Regions from separate parts of the Geodermatophilus sp. SYSU D00691 genome, predicted to be linked through region 3. Evidence: predicted binding sites of a transcription regulator. Region 3 holds the regulator's gene; each other region holds the start of a gene.
The links. Region 3 encodes LexA, which represses DNA repair genes until DNA is damaged. Its sites were predicted from a motif close to TCGAACANNTGTTCGA; they were not measured.
Positions count from the first base shown of each region.

Region 1: the regulator LexA is predicted to act here: its motif matches at 3,844-3,859, upstream of ACI797_RS04120 (replicative DNA helicase).
Region 2: the regulator LexA is predicted to act here: its motif matches at 2,926-2,941, upstream of recA (recombinase RecA).

Region 1 is NZ_JBJGYZ010000004.1:67,244-73,756, forward strand. It holds gene ACI797_RS04090 (hypothetical protein) at 100-1,155, shown strand; gene rpsF (30S ribosomal protein S6) at 1,376-1,663, shown strand; gene ACI797_RS04100 (single-stranded DNA-binding protein) at 1,666-2,154, shown strand; gene rpsR (30S ribosomal protein S18) at 2,193-2,429, shown strand; gene rplI (50S ribosomal protein L9) at 2,441-2,887, shown strand; gene ACI797_RS04115 (RidA family protein) at 2,963-3,364, opposite strand; gene ACI797_RS04120 (replicative DNA helicase) at 3,959-6,513, shown strand, end outside.
Region 2 is NZ_JBJGYZ010000047.1:33,503-40,015, reverse strand. It holds gene ctaD (aa3-type cytochrome oxidase subunit I) at 1-972, shown strand, start outside; gene ACI797_RS25185 (regulatory protein RecX) at 1,051-1,758, opposite strand; gene recA (recombinase RecA) at 1,767-2,804, opposite strand; gene ACI797_RS25175 (DUF3046 domain-containing protein) at 2,989-3,183, opposite strand; gene ACI797_RS25170 (hypothetical protein) at 3,225-3,857, opposite strand; gene ACI797_RS25165 (MarR family winged helix-turn-helix transcriptional regulator) at 3,854-4,312, opposite strand; gene ACI797_RS25160 (MFS transporter) at 4,467-5,735, opposite strand; gene ACI797_RS25155 (acyl-CoA dehydrogenase family protein) at 5,781-6,513, opposite strand, start outside.
Region 3 is NZ_JBJGYZ010000038.1:45,817-52,329, reverse strand. It holds gene ACI797_RS23090 (phosphatase PAP2 family protein) at 1-424, shown strand, start outside; gene ACI797_RS23085 (hypothetical protein) at 429-1,466, shown strand; gene lexA (transcriptional repressor LexA) at 1,480-2,289, opposite strand; gene ACI797_RS23075 (LysM peptidoglycan-binding domain-containing protein) at 2,509-3,096, shown strand; gene ACI797_RS23070 (hypothetical protein) at 3,234-4,007, shown strand; gene nrdR (transcriptional regulator NrdR) at 4,394-4,912, shown strand; gene ACI797_RS23060 (vitamin B12-dependent ribonucleotide reductase) at 5,059-6,513, shown strand, end outside.

The sequences.
Region 1 (6,513 bases), on a different contig from region 3:
ACCCCGCTCACACATCATCGTTCTGCCAGCGTGACGGGGGTTACCCGCTGGTAGCAGGCGCCGGCGGGGGCGCGACGTGGACGCGGAGGTGCGGAGCTGATGGCAACCGGTCGGATGCGGCGCAGCGCAGGGCGGGGCCTCGGCGCCCTGGTGCTCGCCTGGCTGGCAGCGGTGGTCGCCGCCGTCGTGCTGGCCCCGGGGGCCAGCGCGGCCCCCAGCGCGACGATCCAGATCAGGACGCTGACGCCCCCCGTCGCCAGCGTCGACGCGGGCGGCACCGTCACCTTCGTCAACCAGGTCGCCAGCTACGACACCGGCGTCACCCTCCCGCTGGTCGGCGGGGCGACGGCCACCGTGCACACCGACGTCGCCGTGACCTTCTTCGGCGAGAAGCGCACGCTGCAGTACGGGCAGCAGACGTCGTGGACGTTCCCGTCCACCACCGCCGGCACGGTCACCTACACCTACCGGATCGTCCCCCAGGGCAGCCTCGCCGCGAACCTGGTCAACCAGGTGGTCGACGCCGTCGCCGCCGTCCTGCCCCCGCTGCCCGCGCCGATCCCGTACGTCGTCCAGACGCTGGTGCCGCTGCCCGACCTGCCGAGCACCAACCTGCCCGATCCGCCGGAGGTCGCCGTCGCGGTGCCGGGGGTCCCGAGCACGCTGCCCCCGCCGGGTGGCGCCCCGACCCCGCTGCCGGGCGCGCCGGTCCCCACCACCACGACCACCACGACGACGACCACCACAGGGGGGACGGCGCAGAGCGTGCCGGGCACCCAGTACACCTACGACACCGGTGCGGGCGCGCCGCAGATGGCGCCGGTCGACAGCGCCGCCGCGGCCGCCTTCGACCCGTCGCGCTTCACCGCGCGGGGCGGGGGCTCGTCGGGCGGCGCCACCGGCGGCTCGGGTGCCAGCGGGATCGCCGGCACCTACGACGGCGCCTCGGTGCCGGTCTTCGGCCAGCTCGCGGGGCTGGACGGCGACGGCTTGGAGGAGGCCGACAGCCAGGTCGCGGCGCCCGGCTCCGGCTCGGCGGCGAACCTGCCGGTGCCCGCGCTGGCGGCGGTGGTCGCGCTGGCCGCCGTCACCGCCGCCCTGGTCCGCACCCAGCAGGCCGCCCGCGCCGTCAAGGGCGCGCACCGCCGCCGCTGAACGCTCCGCTGCCACGCGGCCGCCGTCCCGCTGCGGGGCGGCGGCCGCGCCGCGTTCCCCGTGGAACGCGGGCGCCTGTGGACGGCGGACCGGGCCGCTCCGGGGCGCTGGTAGCCTTGTCGAGGCGCGTTCCGGCCGGTGCCGGGGCGCGCGACGCGTGTACGACCCTCCTGCTGCAGACCGACTGCAGCCGTCCAGACCAGAGGAGGTGGGGTTCTCCGTGCGTCACTACGAACTGATGGTCATCCTCGACCCCGACCTGGAGGAGCGCACGATCGCGCCCTCCCTCGACCGGTTCCTGACGGTCGTGACCAAGGCCGGCGGCACCGTGAAGACCGAGATCTGGGGCCGTCGCCGCATGGCCTACGAGATCAAGAAGCAGGTCGAGGGCATCTACGCCGTCATCGACATCCAGGCCGAGCCGGCCGACGTGGCCGAGCTCGACCGGCAGCTCAACCTCAACGAGTCGGTCCTGCGCACGAAGCTGATGCGGCCCGAGGTCCACTGACCATGGCCGGCGAGACCGTCATCACCGTGATCGGCAACCTGACCGCCGATCCGGAGCTGCGCTTCACGCCCTCCGGCGCTGCCGTCGCCAACTTCACCGTGGCCTCCACGCCGCGGACCTTCGACCGCCAGTCGCAGGAGTGGAAGGACGGCGAGGCGCTGTTCCTCCGCTGCAACGTCTGGCGGCAGGCGGCGGAGAACGTCGCCGAGTCCCTGACCCGCGGCTCCCGGGTCATCGTGACCGGCCGGCTCAAGCAGCGCTCGTTCGAGACCAAGGAAGGCGAGAAGCGCACCGTCATCGAGCTGGAGGTCGACGAGATCGGCCCCTCGCTCCGGTACGCCACGGCCAAGGTCACCCGCGCCTCGCGCGGTGAGGGTGGCGGCGGCTTCGGTGGCGGCGGCGGTGGCGGTGGCGGCGGCTTCGGCGGTGGCGGCGGTGCCAGCGACCCCTGGTCGACGCCCGCCGGTCCGTCCGACGAGCCGCCCTTCTGAGCCTTTCCCCTCACACACCTCTTTCCTGGAGAACCCCGGTGCCCAAGCCACCCGTTCGCAAGCCCAAGAAGAAGGTCTGCCAGTTCTGCAAGGACAAGGCGACCTACATCGACTACAAGGACACGGCGCTGCTGCGGAAGTTCATCTCCGACCGCGGCAAGATCCGTGCCCGCCGCGTCAGCGGCAACTGCAGCCAGCACCAGCGGGACGTCGCCACGGCCGTGAAGAACAGCCGTGAGATGGCCCTGCTGCCCTACACCTCGACGGCGCGCTGACCATGAGCACGATGAAGCTGATCCTCACGCAGGAGGTCACCGGGCTCGGCAGCTCCGGTGACACCGTCGAGGTCAAGGGCGGCTACGGCCGCAACTACCTCCTGCCGCGCGGGCTGGCCATCCAGGCCACCCGTGGGGCCGAGAAGCAGGTGGAGTCGCTGCGCCGGGCGCGTGCCACCCGCGAGGTGCGCTCGCACGAGGACGCGCAGGCCGTGGCCGGGCGCCTCAGCGGGCTCACCGTCCGCGTGCCGGCCCGCGCCGGCGCCGAGGGCCGGCTGTTCGGCCGCGTCACCACCGCCGACGTCGCCGCCGCGGTCACCGCCGCCGGCGGCCCGGAGCTCGACCGTCGCCGGATCGAGCTGCCCAGCAGCATCAAGACCACCGGCGAGCACACCGTCACGGTGCGGGTGCACCCCGAGGTCACGACGCAGCTGAAGATCGACGTCGTCCCCGCATAGCCGGAAACGGCCCGCGAGGGGCGCCGGACCTGCTGGTCCGGCGCCCCTCGCGGCGTTTCCGGCCTCCGCGCGCCGCTAGGCGACGGCCGTGGCCTCGATCTCCACCACCAGCTCGGGGAACGCGAGGCGGGTGACCCCGATCAGCGTGCTGGTGAACGTCCCGCCGGCCGCCGCGAACCGCTTCGCGAGGCCCTCCCACGCCCCCAGCATCGCGTCGACGTCGGTCGTGAAGACCTGGATGCGGACCACGTTGCCCAGCGTCATGCCGGCGTCCCGCAACACGGCCTCGACGTTGTCCAGGGCCAGATCGACCTGGGCAGCGAGGTCGCCCACGTGCTGCGGCGAGCCGTCCTCCGCCGTCGCGGCCTGCCCGGAGAGCACCAGCACCCGGCTCGCGCCCTCCACGACCTCTGCCTGGTTGAAGCCGTAGGCCCGCGACCAGGCCCAGGGGTTGACGGGGGTTCGGGTCAGCGCCATCGCGGGCTCCTTCCGCTCGATGCCGGCTCCCGGCCGGCGTGGACGACAATGCTGGACCGGCGGCGGTCCCCCGGAGGTCGTCGACGCCGGGCAGCAGCACGACACGGCGTGGACGCCGACTCTCCGCATCCCTCAGCGCCTCGAGGGTGACCGACGCGCCCTGTGGACACTGGGGCGGCTGGGCCCCGACGGACGGCGTCGGCGACACGCCGGGGGACGACGCGCGGGAAGTTCCCGTCTTTCTCCCGTCCACAGGCGGTGGGCAGCCTTCGCGCAGGTGGCGGGCCGGAAGACGGCGGGTGTACGGCGGCTGTCCCGACCGCTCTCCACATGTCGACATGCGTCCATCCACCGACTTGTCCACAAGTTGTGCAGAACGACGTCCCCACGGGTGTTGGACTGGTCCGTCCGCGCTTCCTAACGTCTTCCTCGCTCGCCGCCGGAGCCCGGAGTTGTCGGCCCCCGGCGGTAGAACCGACCCGAACAAGTGTTCGAGTCGTGCGTGTCGCGTCCTGGTGCTTCCCCCACCAGACCCCCGGCCAGGGGCCGGGGGTCTGCTCGCGGGTGCGCAGAGAGTGGATGGAGGGGTTCGGCGTGGCAGTCGCCGACGAGTTCAGCCGGCCGGTGCCTTCGGCACCCGAGTACGACCGCCAGCCGCCGCAGGACGTCGCGGCCGAGCAGTCGGTGCTCGGCGGCATGCTGCTGAGCAAGGACGCGATCGCCGACGTCGTCGAGGTCCTCAACGGCAACGACTTCTACCGCCCCGCCCACCAGGTCATCTACGACACGATCCTCGACCTGTACGGCCGCGGTGAGCCGGCCGACGCCATCACCGTCAGCGCCGAGCTGAACCGCACCGACCAGCTGTCCAAGATGGGCGGCGCGGTCTACCTGCACACGCTCATCCAGTCGACGCCGACCGCGGCCAACGCCGGCTACTACGCGCAGATCGTCGCCGAGCAGGCCACGCTGCGCCGGCTGGTCGAGGCCGGCACCCGGGTCGTGCAGCTGGGCTACGGCGCGGCCGGCGGGCGCGGCGACGTCGACGACATCGTCGACCGCGCGCAGCAGGAGATCTACGAGGTCACCGAGAAGCGGATGAGCGAGGACTACTCGCGCCTCGAGGACATCCTACAGCCGACCATGGACGAGCTCGACGCGATCGCCTCGCGCGGCGGCGTCAGCCGGGGCGTGCCCACCGGCATCCGCGACCTCGACGAGCTGACCAACGGCCTGCAGGCCGGTCAGATGGTCGTCATAGCGGCCCGGCCTGGCGTGGGCAAGAGCACCCTGGGATTGGACATCGCACGTTCCGCCGCGATCAAGAACCATCAAGCGACCTGCATCTTCTCGCTCGAGATGAGCAAGCACGAGATCACCATGCGTCTGCTGTCGGCCGAGGCGAAGGTGCCGCTGCACCACATGCGCGCCGGCACGCTCTCCGACGAGGACTGGTCCAAGCTCGCCCGCCGCATGGGTGAGGTCGCCGACGCGCCGCTCTACATCGACGACTCGCCGAACATGACGATGATGGAGATCCGTGCCAAGGCGCGGCGGCTCAAGCAGCGCAACGACCTCAAGCTCGTCGTCATCGACTACCTCCAGCTCATGACCTCGGGCAAGAAGGTCGAGAGCCGGCAGCAGGAGGTCTCCGAGTTCTCCCGTGCGCTGAAGCTCCTGGCCAAGGAGCTCGAGGTGCCGGTCATCGCGATGAGCCAGCTGAACCGTGGGTCCGAGCAGCGGCAGGACAAGAAGCCGATGCTCTCCGACCTCCGTGAGTCGGGCTGCCTGACCGCGGACACCCGGATCCTGCGCGCCGACACCGGCGCCGAGGTGACGATGGGTGAGCTGTTCGAGTCTGGCCAGAAGGACGTCCCGGTCTGGTCGCTCGACGACAACCTGCGGTACGTCCGCCGGCACCTGACCCACGTCTTCCCGACGGGGCGGAAGCAGGTCTTCCAGCTGACCACCGCGTCCGGCAAGACCGTGCGAGCGACCGCGAACCACCCGTTCCTGACCTACGACGGCTTCCGGCCGCTGGGTGAGCTGGCGCCGGGTGACCGGATCGCGGTGCCCCGCCACGTCCCGGCCCCCGACCGGATGACCGTCTGGGAGGACGAGAAGGCCGTCCTGCTGGGGCACCTGATCGGCGACGGCAGCTTCGTCAAGCGCCAGCCGCTGCGCTACGCCTCCATCGACGAGGCCAACCTGCGTGCCGTCACCACGGCCGCCCTGCACTTCGGCGTCGTCGCGGTGCGGGACGACTACGAAGCGGCTCGCTGCACCACGCTGCGGCTGCGGGCGCCCTTCCCGCTGACGCACGGCAAGCGGAACCCGATCGCCGCCTGGTTGGACGAGCTCGGCCTGTTCGGGCTGCGCAGCCACGAGAAATTCGTGCCGGAGCCGGTCTTCTGCCTGCCGAAGAAGCAGATCTCGCTGTTCCTGCGGCACCTGTGGGCCACCGACGGTTCCGTCACGGTGAACAAGAACGGCCGTGGCGGACGCGTCTACTACGCCTCCACGAGCGGAGCGCTGGTCGACGACATCTCCCGATTGCTGCTCCGTTTCGGTATCTCCTGCCGGATCCGACGGGTGGGGAAGAGCGGTTACCGGGACGGCTGGACGCTGGACATCAGCGGCTGCGACGACCAGCGCCGGTTCCTCAATGAGATCGGTGTGCACGGTGCCCGTGGAGAGGCGGCCGCACGCCTGCTCGAGATCGTGCGGGCGCAGTCCGGCAACCCCAACGTCGACACCATCCCGGTGCAGGTGTGGGACAAGGTCCGGGACGTCCTGGCGGAGAAGGGCATGACCCACCGCGCGTTCGCCGCGGCGATGGGCTCGGCGTTCTGCGGCAGCGCGATGTGGAAGCACGCGCCCAGCCGGGAGCGCCTGGGCCGGATCGCGGAGATCCTCGACGACGCCGACCTCGAGATGCAGGCCGTCAACGACGTGCTCTGGGACGAGATCGTGTCGATCGAGCAGGGCGCGGAGGAAGAGGTCTTCGACGCGACGGTGCTCGGCGGCCACAACTTCATCGCCGACGGAATGGCTGTCCACAACAGCATCGAGCAGGACGCCGATATGGTCATGATGATCCACCGCGAGGACATGTACGAGAAGGAATCCCCTCGGGCCGGTGAGGCGGA
Region 2 (6,513 bases), on a different contig from region 3:
GTCTACATCATCGCGCTGCCGTTCTTCGGCATCATCACCGAGGTCATCCCGGTGTTCAGCCGCAAGCCGCTGTTCGGCTACAAGGGCATGGTCTTCGCGACGATCTCGATCGGCTTCCTGTCGTTCGCGGTCTGGGCGCACCACATGTTCGCCACCGGCGCGGTTCTGCTGCCGTTCTTCAGCTTCCTGACCTACCTGATCGCCGTCCCGACCGGTATCAAGTTCGTCAACTGGATCGGCACCATGTGGAAGGGCCAGCTCAGCTTCGAGACCCCCATGCTGTGGGCGGTCGGCTTCCTGGTGACCTTCCTCCTGGGCGGCCTCACCGGCGTGCTGCTGGCCTCACCGCCGCTGGACTGGCACCTCAACGACAGCTACTTCGTCGTCGCGCACTTCCACTACGTCGTCTTCGGCACCGTCGTGTTCGCCGCCAACGCCGGCATCGCGTTCTGGTTCCCGAAACTGTGCGGCCGGATGCTCGACGAGCGGCTGGGCAAGCTTCAGTTCTGGATGACGTTCATCGGCTTCCACGGCACGTTCCTGGTGCAGCACTGGCTGGGCAGCGAGGGCATGCCGCGCCGCTACGTGGACTACCTGCCCACCGACGAGTTCACGGTGCTGAACACCATCTCGTCGATCTTCAGCTTCGTGCTCGGCGCCTCGATCGTCCCGTTCCTCTTCAACGTGGTGAAGTCGTGGCGGCACGGGCCGCTGGCGCTGCGCGACGACCCCTGGGGCCACGGCAACTCGCTGGAGTGGGCGACGTCCTCGCCGCCGCCGCGGCACAACTTCCTCGAGATCCCGCGCATCCGGTCCAACCGCCCGGCGTTCGAGGCGCACTACCCGCACCTCATCGAGCGGCTCGACGCGGAGGCGCACATGGGCAAGCGGCACGAGCCGTACGGCGGCGTGAGCGAGATCGGGGCGTCGGAGGGCCGCCGGCAGGGCCCGAAGGACCCCGACCCCACCTAGCCGAACGCCCCCCTGCCCTCACCGCTCGCACGCTCGCGGCGGACCCTGCCGGGGGCCGTTCCGGCAGGTCGCCCGGCGTCAGGGGAGAAAGGCGTCCAGGCCGAGGTCGGGGTGGGATGCGTCGGCGTCGTCCTCGGTGCCCCGCTCGTCGAGCGCCTCGCGGACGACGTGGGCGGCCAGCCCACCGCCGTAGCCCTTGCGCGCGAGCATGCCGATCAGCCGGCGCTCGGCGGTCTGCCGGTCGAGCCGCTGCATGGACGGCAGCCGCCGGGCCACCAGGCGGCGCGCGGCGTCCCACTCGTCCTGCGGGTCGACCTCCTCCAGCGCCTCGGCGGCCACCTCGGGCGCGACGCCCTTGGCGCGCAGCTCGGCGCCCAGGGCCCGCCGGGCGAGCCCGCGACCGGCCTGCCGGCTGCTCACCCAGGCCCGGGCGAACGCGGCGTCGTCGATGAGGCCCACCTCGGTGAACCGGTCGAGCACGGCCGTGGCCGCCTCGTCGGGCACACCGCGCTTGGCCAGCAGGTCGGCCAGCTGCTGGCGGGTCTTGGCCGCGCCGGTCAGCGCCCGGAGGCAGATCGCCCGGGCGACGGCCTCCGGGTCGCCGGGCTCGTCCTCGGGGGCGCCGGGCGCGTCGACCGAGGAGAGGACCTGCTCCTCCCCGTCCCGCGCACGCTCTGGCCGGGCCCCGGGAGCAGACCTGGATGGCGGCGCTCCGGCGTCCCCCTCGGAGGGACCCCGGCGGCGCGACCCGCCGGCACGCGGCCGGCGGGTCGTCCGGGAGGTCATCGGCGAGCTCAGAAGTCGACCGGGGCCGGCGCCTCGACGGGGGCGTCGAGGGTGGCGCCGATGCCGAGCTTCTCCTTGACCTTCTTCTCGATCTCGTCGGCGAGGTCGGGGTTGTCGCGGAGGAAGGCGCGGACGTTCTCCTTGCCCTGGCCCAGCTGGTCGCCCTCGTACGTGTACCAGGCGCCGGACTTGCGGATGAAGCCGTTCTCGACACCGGCGTCGATCAAGCCGCCCTCGCGGCTGAACCCGGTGCCCCACAGCAGGTCGAGCTCGGCCTGCTTGAACGGGGCGGCCACCTTGTTCTTGACGACCTTGACCCGCACCCGGCTGCCGACCGCCTCGGTGCCCTGCTTGAGGGTCTCGATGCGGCGCACGTCGAGCCGGACGGAGGCGTAGAACTTCAGCGCGCGACCACCGGTGGTGACCTCGGGCGAGCCGTAGACGACGCCGACCTTCTCGCGCAGCTGGTTGATGAAGATCGCGGTGGTGCCGGAGTTGTTCAGCGCACCGGTGATCTTGCGCAGCGCCTGGCTCATCAGCCGGGCCTGCAGGCCGACGTGGCTGTCACCCATCTCGCCCTCGATCTCGGCCCGCGGCACGAGCGCGGCGACCGAGTCGATGACGATGATGTCGAGCGCGCCGGAGCGGATGAGCATGTCGGCGATCTCCAGCGCCTGCTCACCGGTGTCGGGCTGGCTGACCAGCAGGGCGTCGGTGTCGACGCCGATGGCCCGGGCGTACTCGGGGTCGAGCGCGTGCTCGGCGTCGATGAAGGCCGCGATGCCGCCGGCGGCCTGGGCGTTGGCCACCGCGTGCAGGGCGACCGTGGTCTTGCCGGAGGCCTCGGGGCCGTACACCTCGATCACGCGGCCGCGGGGCAGGCCCCCGATGCCCAGCGCGATGTCGAGGGCGATCGAGCCGGTCGGGATGACCTTGATGGCCTGGGCGGTGCTGTCCCCCAGGCGCATGACGGAGCCCTTGCCGAACTGCTTGTCGATCTGGGCGAGGGCCATGTCGAGGGCCTTGTCGCGGTCGAGCGTTGCCATGGTGCTCACCTTCGGGAAGTCACGTGGAGCGGTCGGGATCGACGCTAGGGCGGGGGTCCGACACTTTCGGGTGATCGGGTGGACCTGTGGAGAGCGAGGTCACCTGTGGACGCACTCTAGACCGAACAGGCGTTCGATCGCCATGTCGACACGCCACCCGTCACAGCGGTCACGCGCACATCGGTCACCGCAGCTTCGCGGGGACCTCGAACTCCTCGCAGATGGCCAGCCAGACCCGCCGGACGGGCACCCCCGCGTCGATCGCGTCGACCGCGCTGCGCCCACCGAGGGAGGCGAAGACGTGGTCGCGCGCCACGCTCTCGGCCCGCATGGTGCCGAAGTGGTCGCGGAGGCGGGACCAGAACTCCTGCAGGCGCACACCCCGACGCTAACCCGTCGGGACGGCCGCCCGCCGGGACGTCAGGACGGCGCCCGCGCCGACAGCTCGGCCCGCAGCCGGGCGGCCAGCGCCTTGGCGTCGTCGGCGTAGAGGCGCACGACGGCGACCGGCTCGCCCCCGGTCCGGCGCACCGGCAGCACGCGCGGCTCGCGCAGCTCGACGTCCACGGCGGTCTGGCTGCCCACGCCGACCGACAGCGCGCGGCCGGGCCCCTCGCCCGCCACCTGGATGTTGCGCATCCCCTCGAGCGAGCGCGTGCGCAGCCGCACCGACGCGATGTCCGCCCAGGGCAGCAGCACGTCGACCGCCGTGCCGTTGCGCACCCGCAGCCCGCCGTCCTCCACGACGTGCGGGTGCACCTTGAGGCCGGCGAGCATCCCGACCATCCAGAGCAGCCCGTAGACCCCGGCGAGGTCCACGGCGAAGCGCACCGTCTCCCAGGGCACCAGCAGGTGGAAGACCGGGATCTCGATCGCCGAGACGAGGATGAACGCCCAGATGACGGGGGTGACGACGCCCGCGTAGGGGAACGCCGTCCCGCTGCCGACGGCCGGCCGGCGGGTGACCCAGCGGAACAGGCTGCGCCACATCCCGATCTCGTAGACCAGCGCCATCCGCGCCAGGCGGCCGGCGGCCGCGAGCCGGCCGCTCACCGCTCGGCCTGCGCGTCGAGGGAGACCCCGTGCTCGCGCAGCCGGGCCAGCACGTGGTCGAGGACGTCGGCGAAGGCGCGGAAGCGGTCGGCGGGGAGGTCGGCGAAGAGGATGCGGGCGAACTCGTCGTGCTCGCGCTCGAGCCGGGCGGCCACCTCCGCGCCGTGGGGCGTGAAGGAGACCAGCGTTGCGCGCCGGTCGGTCGGGTGCGGCTCGCGGGTGACGAAGCCGCTCTCGACCAGCCCGTCGACGAGGCCGGTGACGTTGCGGGGGCTGACCCGGAGCGCCTCGGCCAGCGCGCGCTGCGGCAGCGGACCGCGGTGCTGGAGCTCCCAGATCAGGTGCGCGCGGGCCGGCGTCAGCCCGTCACGGGCGAGCCCCTCGCGGGTGTCCACCTCGAGCACGGCGACGAGCTCAAGGATGCGGTCGAGCACCGCCGTCGCATCACCATGCATGCGGAAGTCCCTTCACCGTGAAGTACCTTCACGATATCAGCCGGGACTACTCTCCTGCCATGGGGCTCAGCACGGGCTCGGGTTTCTGGGACGCCGTCCTGCAGGTCGGGATCGCGCTCTGCCTGGTGGTGACGATCGTGCTGCTGATCCGCGGCTACCGGGACCGCTGAGCGGCCAGCAGCCGCCCGGCCCAGACGACCGCCAGCGGCAGCACCAGCACCGCCGAGACCGTGGCGACCAGCCCGAACCCGCCGACGGCGAGCAGCGGGCCGCCGACCGCCCCGGCGACCGCGGCGCCCAGGCCCATGAGCAGGTCGGTGCCGCCCTGTGCCCGCGGCCGCAGCTCGACCGCGACCGCCTCGGTGACCAGCGTCGAGCCGGCGATCAGCCCGCACGACCAGCCCAGGCCGAGCAGGAACAGCCCGGCGCCCAGCTGGACGGCGGCACCGGGCGCCGCGGTGCCGGCCAGCGCGGTCGCGGCGAGCAGCAGCACCGCACCGACGGCGACCGTCGCCGTGCGACCCGCCCGGTCGGCGAGCAGCCCGACGAGCGGTGAGAACAGGTACATGCCGGCCACGTGCACGCTGATCACCAGGCCGATGACGCGCAGGGTGGCGCCCTCGTCGCCGCCGGCATGCCCCATGTGCACCGGGGTCATGACCATCACGCCCACCATCACCGAGTGGGCGACGACGACGGCGGTCAGCCCCAGCCGGCCGCCCGGCTCGGCCCACACCGCCCGCAGCGCCGCGGCCGTCGCGCCGCGGGGGCGGCCGACCGGCCCGCCGGAGCCGCCGAGGCGCCGCGCCAGCAGCAGCGGATCGGGCCGCAGGAACAGCACCAGGCCGGCGGCCACCACGCCGAAGACGGCGACCGAGACGACGAAGGCACCGCCGAGGGCCGGCAGGCCGAGGGCCCGCCCGAGGTCGTCGCCCGGGCCGGCGAGGTTGGGGCCGAGCACCGACCCGACCGTGGTGGCCCACACGACCAGGGAGAGGTCGCGCCCGCGCCGCACCGGCGCGGCGAGGTCGGCGGCCGCGTAGCGCGCCTGCAGCCCGCAGGCGGTGGCCGCGCCGAACGCGAACAGGCCGACCAGCAGCAGCGCCAGCGACGACAGCGCGGCCGCGACCACGGTCAGCACCGCGCCGAGGACGGCGACGCCGTACCCCGCTGCCAGCCCCGCCCGCCGGCCGGACCGGTCGGACAGGCGCGCCAGCGGCACCGCGATCACCGCGGCGCCGAGCACGCCCGCGGTCTGCCCCAGCCCGGCCGCGCTGTCGGTGCCGGCGACGTCCCGGGCGAGCAATCCACCGACGGTGATCCCGACGGTGACGCCCAGACCGGCCAGCGCCACCGCGCCCGAGAGCACCCCGACGGTGCGCCGCTGGACGGCGAGGGTGTCGGGGGCGGGCAGCGTCGTCACGGCCGGAGTCTGGCAGAGGGCACCGACCGGATCGGGCCCTGTCCGCTACAGGCCGAGCGAGCGCCCGACGATCTCCTTCATGATCTCGTTGGTGCCGCCGTAGATCGACTGCACCCGCGCGTCCCGCCAGGCCTTGGACACCGGGTACTCGTCCATGTAGCCGTAGCCGCCGTGCAGCTGCAGGCACCGGTCGGCGACCTTGTTCTGCAGCTCCGTCGTCCACCACTTGGCCATGGCGGCGTCGACGGCGGTGAGGTCGCCGGTGTTGAGCTGGCGGACGCACTCGTCGACGAACGTGCGGGCGATCGTGGTCTCGGTGTGCAGCTCGGCCAGCACGAAGCGGGTGTTCTGGAACGAGCCGACCGGCCTGCCGAACGCCGTGCGGCCGGTGACGTACTCACGGGTCTGCGCCAGCACCGTCTCCGCGGAGGCGACCGCGCCGACCGCGATCGACAGCCGTTCCTGCGGCAGGTTCTCCATGAGGTGGTAGAAGCCGCGGTTCTCGGTGCCGAGCAGGTTCTCGGCCGGCACGCGGACGTCGTCGAAGAACAGCTCGGCCGTGTCCTGCGCCTTGAGGCCGACCTTCTCCAGGTTCCGGCCGCGGCTGAAGCCGGGCATGTCCCGCTCGACGACGAGCAGGCTGGTGCCCTTGGCCGCGGGCGCGTCGGCGTCGGTGCGCGCGACCACGATGACCAGGTCGGCGTTGATGCCGTTGGTGATGAACGTCTTCGCCCCGTTGAGCACCCACCCGTCGCCGTCCCGGCGGGCGTTGGTCGTG
Region 3 (6,513 bases):
GACGCGGCGCACGCTGCTGCCGCTGCTGCGCGTGCTGGTCGCGCTCTTCCTGCTCACCGCGGTCGTCTACAGCTTCAAGTACGGCACCGGCCGGACCGCGCCGGCCTACCCGGGGTCGTTCTTCCACCGGGACGGCGAGTCGTACCCGTCCGGCCACGTGGCCAACGCCGTCCTCATGTGGGGCGTCGCCCGGTGGCAGGCCGTGGAGTTCGGCCTGCCGGCGCCCGTCCAGCGCGCGCTGCGGTGGCTCTCGGTCCTCGGACCGGTCGCCACCGCCGTGGCGATGGTGTCCCTGGACTTCCACTGGGTCACCGACGCCGTCGTCGGGGCGGCCGTGGGCATCCTGCTGCTGGGCGTGGTGCATGCACTCGACGCGACGGTTCTGTCACGCTGGGTTCGTGCCAGAGACGGCCGGCCCGCGTAGTGGCGTGCCCGCGCGCCTGCTGAGGGCCGGCGCGTTCGCCGGCGCGCTCGTGCTCGGCGCCGCCGTCCCGGCCGCGGCCGCCCCCGCCGAGACGCCGCAGGCGGCCACCGACACCGCCGCACCGCAGACGCTGTGCCAGGTGACCGACCCCCGGCTGGCCGAGCTCTCGGGCCTGGTGGTCGTGGGCGACCGCATGGTGGCCCTCGACGACGGCGGCCAGCAGCTCTCCGTCGTCGTCCTCGACACCGCCTGCGCGGTGGTGGAGGTCCGGACCGGTGCGGTGGACCCCTACGACCCCGAGGACCTCGCGGTCGGCGCCGACGGCACCGTCTGGGTGGCCGACATCGGCGACAACCGGCTGGAGCGGCCCTCCGTGGCCGTGCTGGCGCTGCGCCCGGACGGGACCACCGGCGTGTACCGGCTGACCTATCCCGACGGGCCGCACGACGCGGAGTCGCTGCTGCTCGCCCCGGACGGGACGCCGTACCTCGTCACCAAGGAGGTGCTCGGCGCCAGCGGGCTCTACCGGCCCACCGCGCCGCCGGCCGACGGCGGGACCGTGGCGCTGGAGCGGGTGGGCACCGTGACCTTCACGCTGACCGGCACCGAGGGCGGCCCGGTCGGCCGTGCCGGTCAGCTCATGGCGACCGGGGGAGCGGTGTCGCGGGACGGCCGCCTGCTGGCGCTGCGCACCTACACCGACGCCTACGTCTGGCCGCTGAGCGGGTCGGACGTGCCCGGCGCGCTGGCCGGGGAGCCGGTGCGCGTGCCGCTGCCGCCCGCGCCGCAGGGCGAGGCGATCAGCTTCAGCGCGGACGACCGCCAGCTCGTCGTCGCCGGTGAGGGCCTGCCGGGGGACGTGACCGTCGTGCCGACCACGGCCCAGCTCGAGCCGGTGGCCGCCGCGGCGTCGGCGGCGGTCACGGGCGACCCCGCCGGGGGGCCGCCCACGTTCACCGCCGCTCTGGTCGCCGCCGCGGTCGCCACGCTGGTGGTCGGCGTGGGCAGCCTGTTCCGGCGACTCCGGTGGAGCGGGGACTAGCCCCGCCGAGCGGTCAGACCCGGCGCAGGACGGTGACGACCCGGCCGAGGATCGTCGCGTCGTCACCCGGGATGGGCTCGTACGCCGGGTTGTGCGGCAGCAGCCACACGTGCCCGTCGCGGCGCTTGTAGGTCTTGACCGTGGCCTCGCCGTCGATCATGGCCGCGACGATCTCGCCGTTCTCGGCCGTGGGCTGCTGGCGCACGACGACCCAGTCGCCGTCGCAGATCGCGGCCTCGACCATGGAGTCACCGGCGACCTTGAGCATGAACAGCGTGCCGTCGCCGACGAGCTCGCGCGGCAGCGGGAAGACGTCCTCCACGGCCTGCTCGGCGAGCACCGGGCCGCCGGCGGCGATCCGGCCGACGAGGGGGACGTAGGTGGGTGCCGGCACGGCGGTGTCGTCGTTGCCGGTGGCCGCCGCGGCCGGCAGGGACTGCTCGCCGGGCAGCCGCACGTCGAGGGCGCGGGGGCGGTTGGGGTCGCGGCGCAGCCAGCCCTTCTTCTGCAGCACCGAGAGCTGGTGCGCCACGGAGGAGGCCGACGACAGCCCGACCGCCTCGCCGATCTCGCGCACCGAGGGCGGGTAGCCGCGCCGCTCGACGGAGTCGCGGATGACCTCCAGGACGCGGCGCTGCCGCTGGGTGAGCCCGTCGCCGGCCTCGCCGCGGTCGGGGAAGGCGCGCACGGCCGCGGTCCGCTCCTCCGTCGCGGTCCCGGTCGCCCCGGCCGGCTCGCCGGCGCCCGCGGCGCGGCGCCGGGTGCCCGTGCCGCCGTCGCCGGGTGCCCGGCGTCCGCCCGACGTCCCCCTCGTGCTCGCCACGTCTCCTCCTCGCCCGCCGGGCCGGTGCAGCCGTCCCGCGCGTCCGTCGTCGTCGGTAGCAGACGGTAGCGCTGTCGACGCGAACTATCAAACACACGTTCGAAGCCAGGCCGTGTCGGGTCGCTTCTGTCGGCGGCCTCCGGTAGACATCGCACGGACGTTCGATTCGAACACCTGTTCGGGAACGTCGGGGATCCGCAACATCCGGGAGGAGTGGCCGTGGGAAGCGTGCAGCAGGCCGTGCTGGAGTTCGACGAGTCGGTGCAGGCGCCCTGGCGCCCGTCGCTGCGCTCCGTCGCCTGCCCGCCCGAGGTGGCGCGGCCGGCCAGGGCGCCGCAGTCCGCGCCGCGTGCCGGGGCCGGGAGGGCGCCGGCCGCGACCCCGCCGGCCCCCCGGCCCCGCCGGCCCGCGCCGGGCGGGCAGGTCCCCGCCACGGGTCCGGCCGCCCCGGTGCGGCCCGTGCGGGGCGGTGGCTGCACCGCTCCCCCGCGGGCCGCTGCGACGCGCCCGGAGCCGGCCCCGCTCCGGTTGACCCGGCGCGCCCGGCGGATGGCGGTCGCGCTGGCCCTGGGTGCCGGGGTGGCGGTGGGCTCCTGGCTGGGTCCGCTGGTCACCGGCGGCGGCGAGGACGGGCTGCAGCTGGTGGGGGAGAGCCGGGTCGTGGTCCAGCCGGGGGACACGCTGTGGTCCATCGCCGGCGCGGTGGCCGGCGACGAGGACGTCCGCGCCGTCGTCGACGCGCTGCAGCGGGTCAACCACCTCGACGGCACCGAGCTGGTGCCGGGGCAGGTCCTCGAACTGCCGTGAGCGCCGACCGGCCGGGCGCCACCTCCGAGCCGAGCGGGTGCCGCAAGGACACCGACAAGATCGAGGTGCCGACTTCGTCAACCCTCAGTACCCGTAGCTTCACGCTGTGTACTGACTCCGGCGCATACGGTCGTCGCGTGCCAGGCGCCATCGAGAGTCGTGCAGCGGTGTTCACCAGTTCACCCCAGGCCGTCGAGGTCTACTCGGCGGGCGAGTGGCTGCCCGGTTCGCTGCTCGGCTGGCGCCACGACGCCGAGGGCGGGTGCCAGGTGTGGGTGCGGCTCGCCGTGGGCGGCGTCGAGGAGTCGGTGTGGACCGGCCTCGACTGCCTGCGCCTGCCGGAGCGCCACCTGACCGTGGCGCCCGCGCCGGCCGTGAACGCGGTCGCGACCGCCACCGAGGCCGTCGGGGAGGACATGGCCGCGACGCGCAGCATGCGCCTGACCGACGTCTCCGCCACCGGCCCCGCCCGTCGGGGCCGTCCCGCGGCGCCGGGCGCCGCGCGCGCCGGCGCCGTGTCCGACCTGGCCGCCACCCGCGGGTTCCCGGCGGTCCGGGACGACGCCGCCAGCCGGGCGAGCCACCCCGCCGGCCGGCGCCGTCGCGCCGACTCGCGCGTCGTGGGTGAGACGGCCGAGTTCCCGGCGGTCGGTGTGGCCGTGCCCGTCGGTCGGCACCGGGCGCCGGCTTCCCCGTCGGGGTCGGGCCGGCACCGCGCCGCGGACACCGGCGTGCTGGCCGCGGTGATCGAGGAGCCGGTGCGCGTGCCCGCTCCGCGGCTCCCCGAGGTGGTCCCCTCGCCCGAGCCGGACCTGTACACGCGGCCGATGCGCCTGGACGGCGTCGGGCGCGGCGGGTCCGCGCCACGGCCGCGTGCCGCGCACCGGGACGACACCCTCACCGGCGTCTGACGGGCCCGATCCGCGGTACCGGCGTCCCTCCGGGGTCCGCTCGGTGTGCCCCCGGGCCGCCCGTGGCGGGTCACGCAGGATGCGCCCCTACCGCACCGGGCACAACGCGGCGGGCGCGTCGCGCGGCGTGTCGTGTGACTCCTGCGCCGCGTTGTTGCGGCTGGTCACGGCCGAGTCTCGGTGGAACAGAACTCTCGCGGGTCGTCTTGCACATGTAGTGGAGCCCGGCCTAGGGTTCCCCCACATCTAGTAGTTACAGGTCTGTAAGACCGTCCACACCCGATCCTCAGGTTCTCCCCGGGACATCCACCGGATGTCCCCAGGAGAGTCCACAGGACCGGTCCGGGCGGAGGGCCTGGGCGAGCCGCGGGAGGGGGTCGATCACCGTGCGGTGCCCGTTCTGCCACAACCCCGACAGCCGGGTCATCGACTCGCGCGAGGCGGACGAGGGCGCGACCACCCGGCGCCGTCGTTCCTGCCCCGCCTGCGGGCGCCGGTTCACCACCGTCGAGGAGGCGGTGCTCGCCGTCGTCAAGCGCAGCGGGGTGAGCGAGCCGTTCAACCGCAGCAAGGTCGTCGCCGGCGTCCGCCGCGCCTGCCAGGGGCGGCCGGTCGACGAGGCGCAGCTGCAGCAGCTCGCCCAGCAGGTGGAGGACGCCATCCGGGCGACCGGCGCGGCCGAGGTGCCGAGCCAGGAGGTCGGCCTGGCGATCCTGCGCCCGCTGCGGGAGCTCGACGAGGTGGCCTACCTCCGCTTCGCCAGCGTCTACCGCGCGTTCGACTCCCTCGACGACTTCGAGAAGGAGATCACCGAGCTGCGGGCGCGCCACCTGCCCGGCGGCACCCCGCCGCTGCCGGGTCTGCCGCCCGAGGGGCCGCCGATCCGCCGCCGCGGGCGCACCTAGCCCCAGCCGGCGACCCTCCGGCACCGCCGCCGGAAACCGGCCACGACCAGCGAGAACTGTCAGCACCACCCGCTACACACCTGTCAGGGCACCACCGATCGCGGCGCTTCCCCAGCCGCAGCCGCACCAAGGGAGAGCTCCAAGCCATGACCGAGACCGACGACCGCCTGTCCTCCGCCCGCGTCCGCCGCGGGGGCAAGGCGCCTGCCCGGGGGAAGGGCCTGAAGGTCAAGCGGGTCTTCACCACCGCCGGCGTGCACCCCTACGACGAGGTGACGTGGGAACGCCGCGACGTCGTCATGACCAACTGGCGTGACGGCTCGATCAACTTCGAGCAGCGCGGCGTGGAGTTCCCCGCCGAGTGGAGCATCAACGCGACGAACATCGTCACGACGAAGTACTTCCGCGGCGCGGTGGGGACCCCGCAGCGGGAGAGCAGCCTGCGCCAGCTCATCGACCGCGTCGTCCTGACCTACGGCGCCGCCGGTCGCGAGCACGGCTACTTCGCCACCGAGGGCGACGCCGAGATCTTCGAGCACGAGCTGACCTGGATGCTGCTGCACCAGTACTTCAGCTTCAACAGCCCCGTCTGGTTCAACGTCGGCACGAGCGCCCCGCAGCAGGTCAGCGCCTGCTTCATCCTCGCCGTCGACGACACGATGGACTCGATCCTGAACTGGTACCGGGAGGAGGGGCTGATCTTCAAGGGCGGCTCGGGCGCCGGCCTGAACCTCTCCCGCATCCGCTCCTCCAAGGAGCTGCTCTCCTCCGGCGGCACCGCCTCCGGTCCGGTCAGCTTCATGCGCGGCGCCGACGCCTCCGCCGGGACCATCAAGTCCGGTGGCGCCACCCGCCGTGCGGCCAAGATGGTCGTCCTCGACATCGACCACCCCGACATCGAGGAGTTCATCGAGACCAAGGCGCGCGAGGAGGACAAGATCCGCGCGCTGCGCGACGCCGGGTACGACATGGACCTCGGCGGCAAGGACATCACCAGCGTCCAGTACCAGAACGCCAACAACTCCGTCCGCGTCTCCGACGAGTTCATGCGCGCGGTCGAGGAGGGCGCCGAGTTCGGGCTGCGCGGGCGCCTCGACGGCTCGGTCATCGAGACCGTCGACGCCAAGGCGCTGTTCCGCAAGGTCACCCAGGCCGCCTGGGAGTGCGCCGACCCGGGCATCCAGTACGACGACACGATCAACGACTGGCACACCAACCCCGAGACCGGCCGGATCAACGCGTCCAACCCGTGCTCGGAGTACATGAGCCTCGACAACAGCTCGTGCAACCTGGCGTCGCTGAACCTGATGAAGTTCCTGCAGGACGACGGGACCTTCGACAGCAAGCGCTTCGTCAAGGCCGTCGAGCTGGTCATCACGGCGATGGACATCTCCATCTGCTTCGCCGACTTCCCGACCGAGCCGATCGGTGAGACGACGCGGGCCTACCGCCAGCTGGGCATCGGCTACGCCAACCTCGGCGCGCTGCTCATGGCCACCGGCCACGCGTACGACTCGCGCGGTGGCCAGACCCTGGCCGCGGCGATCACCTCGCTGATGACCGGCACCGCCTACCGGCGCTCCGCCGAGCTGGCCGGCATC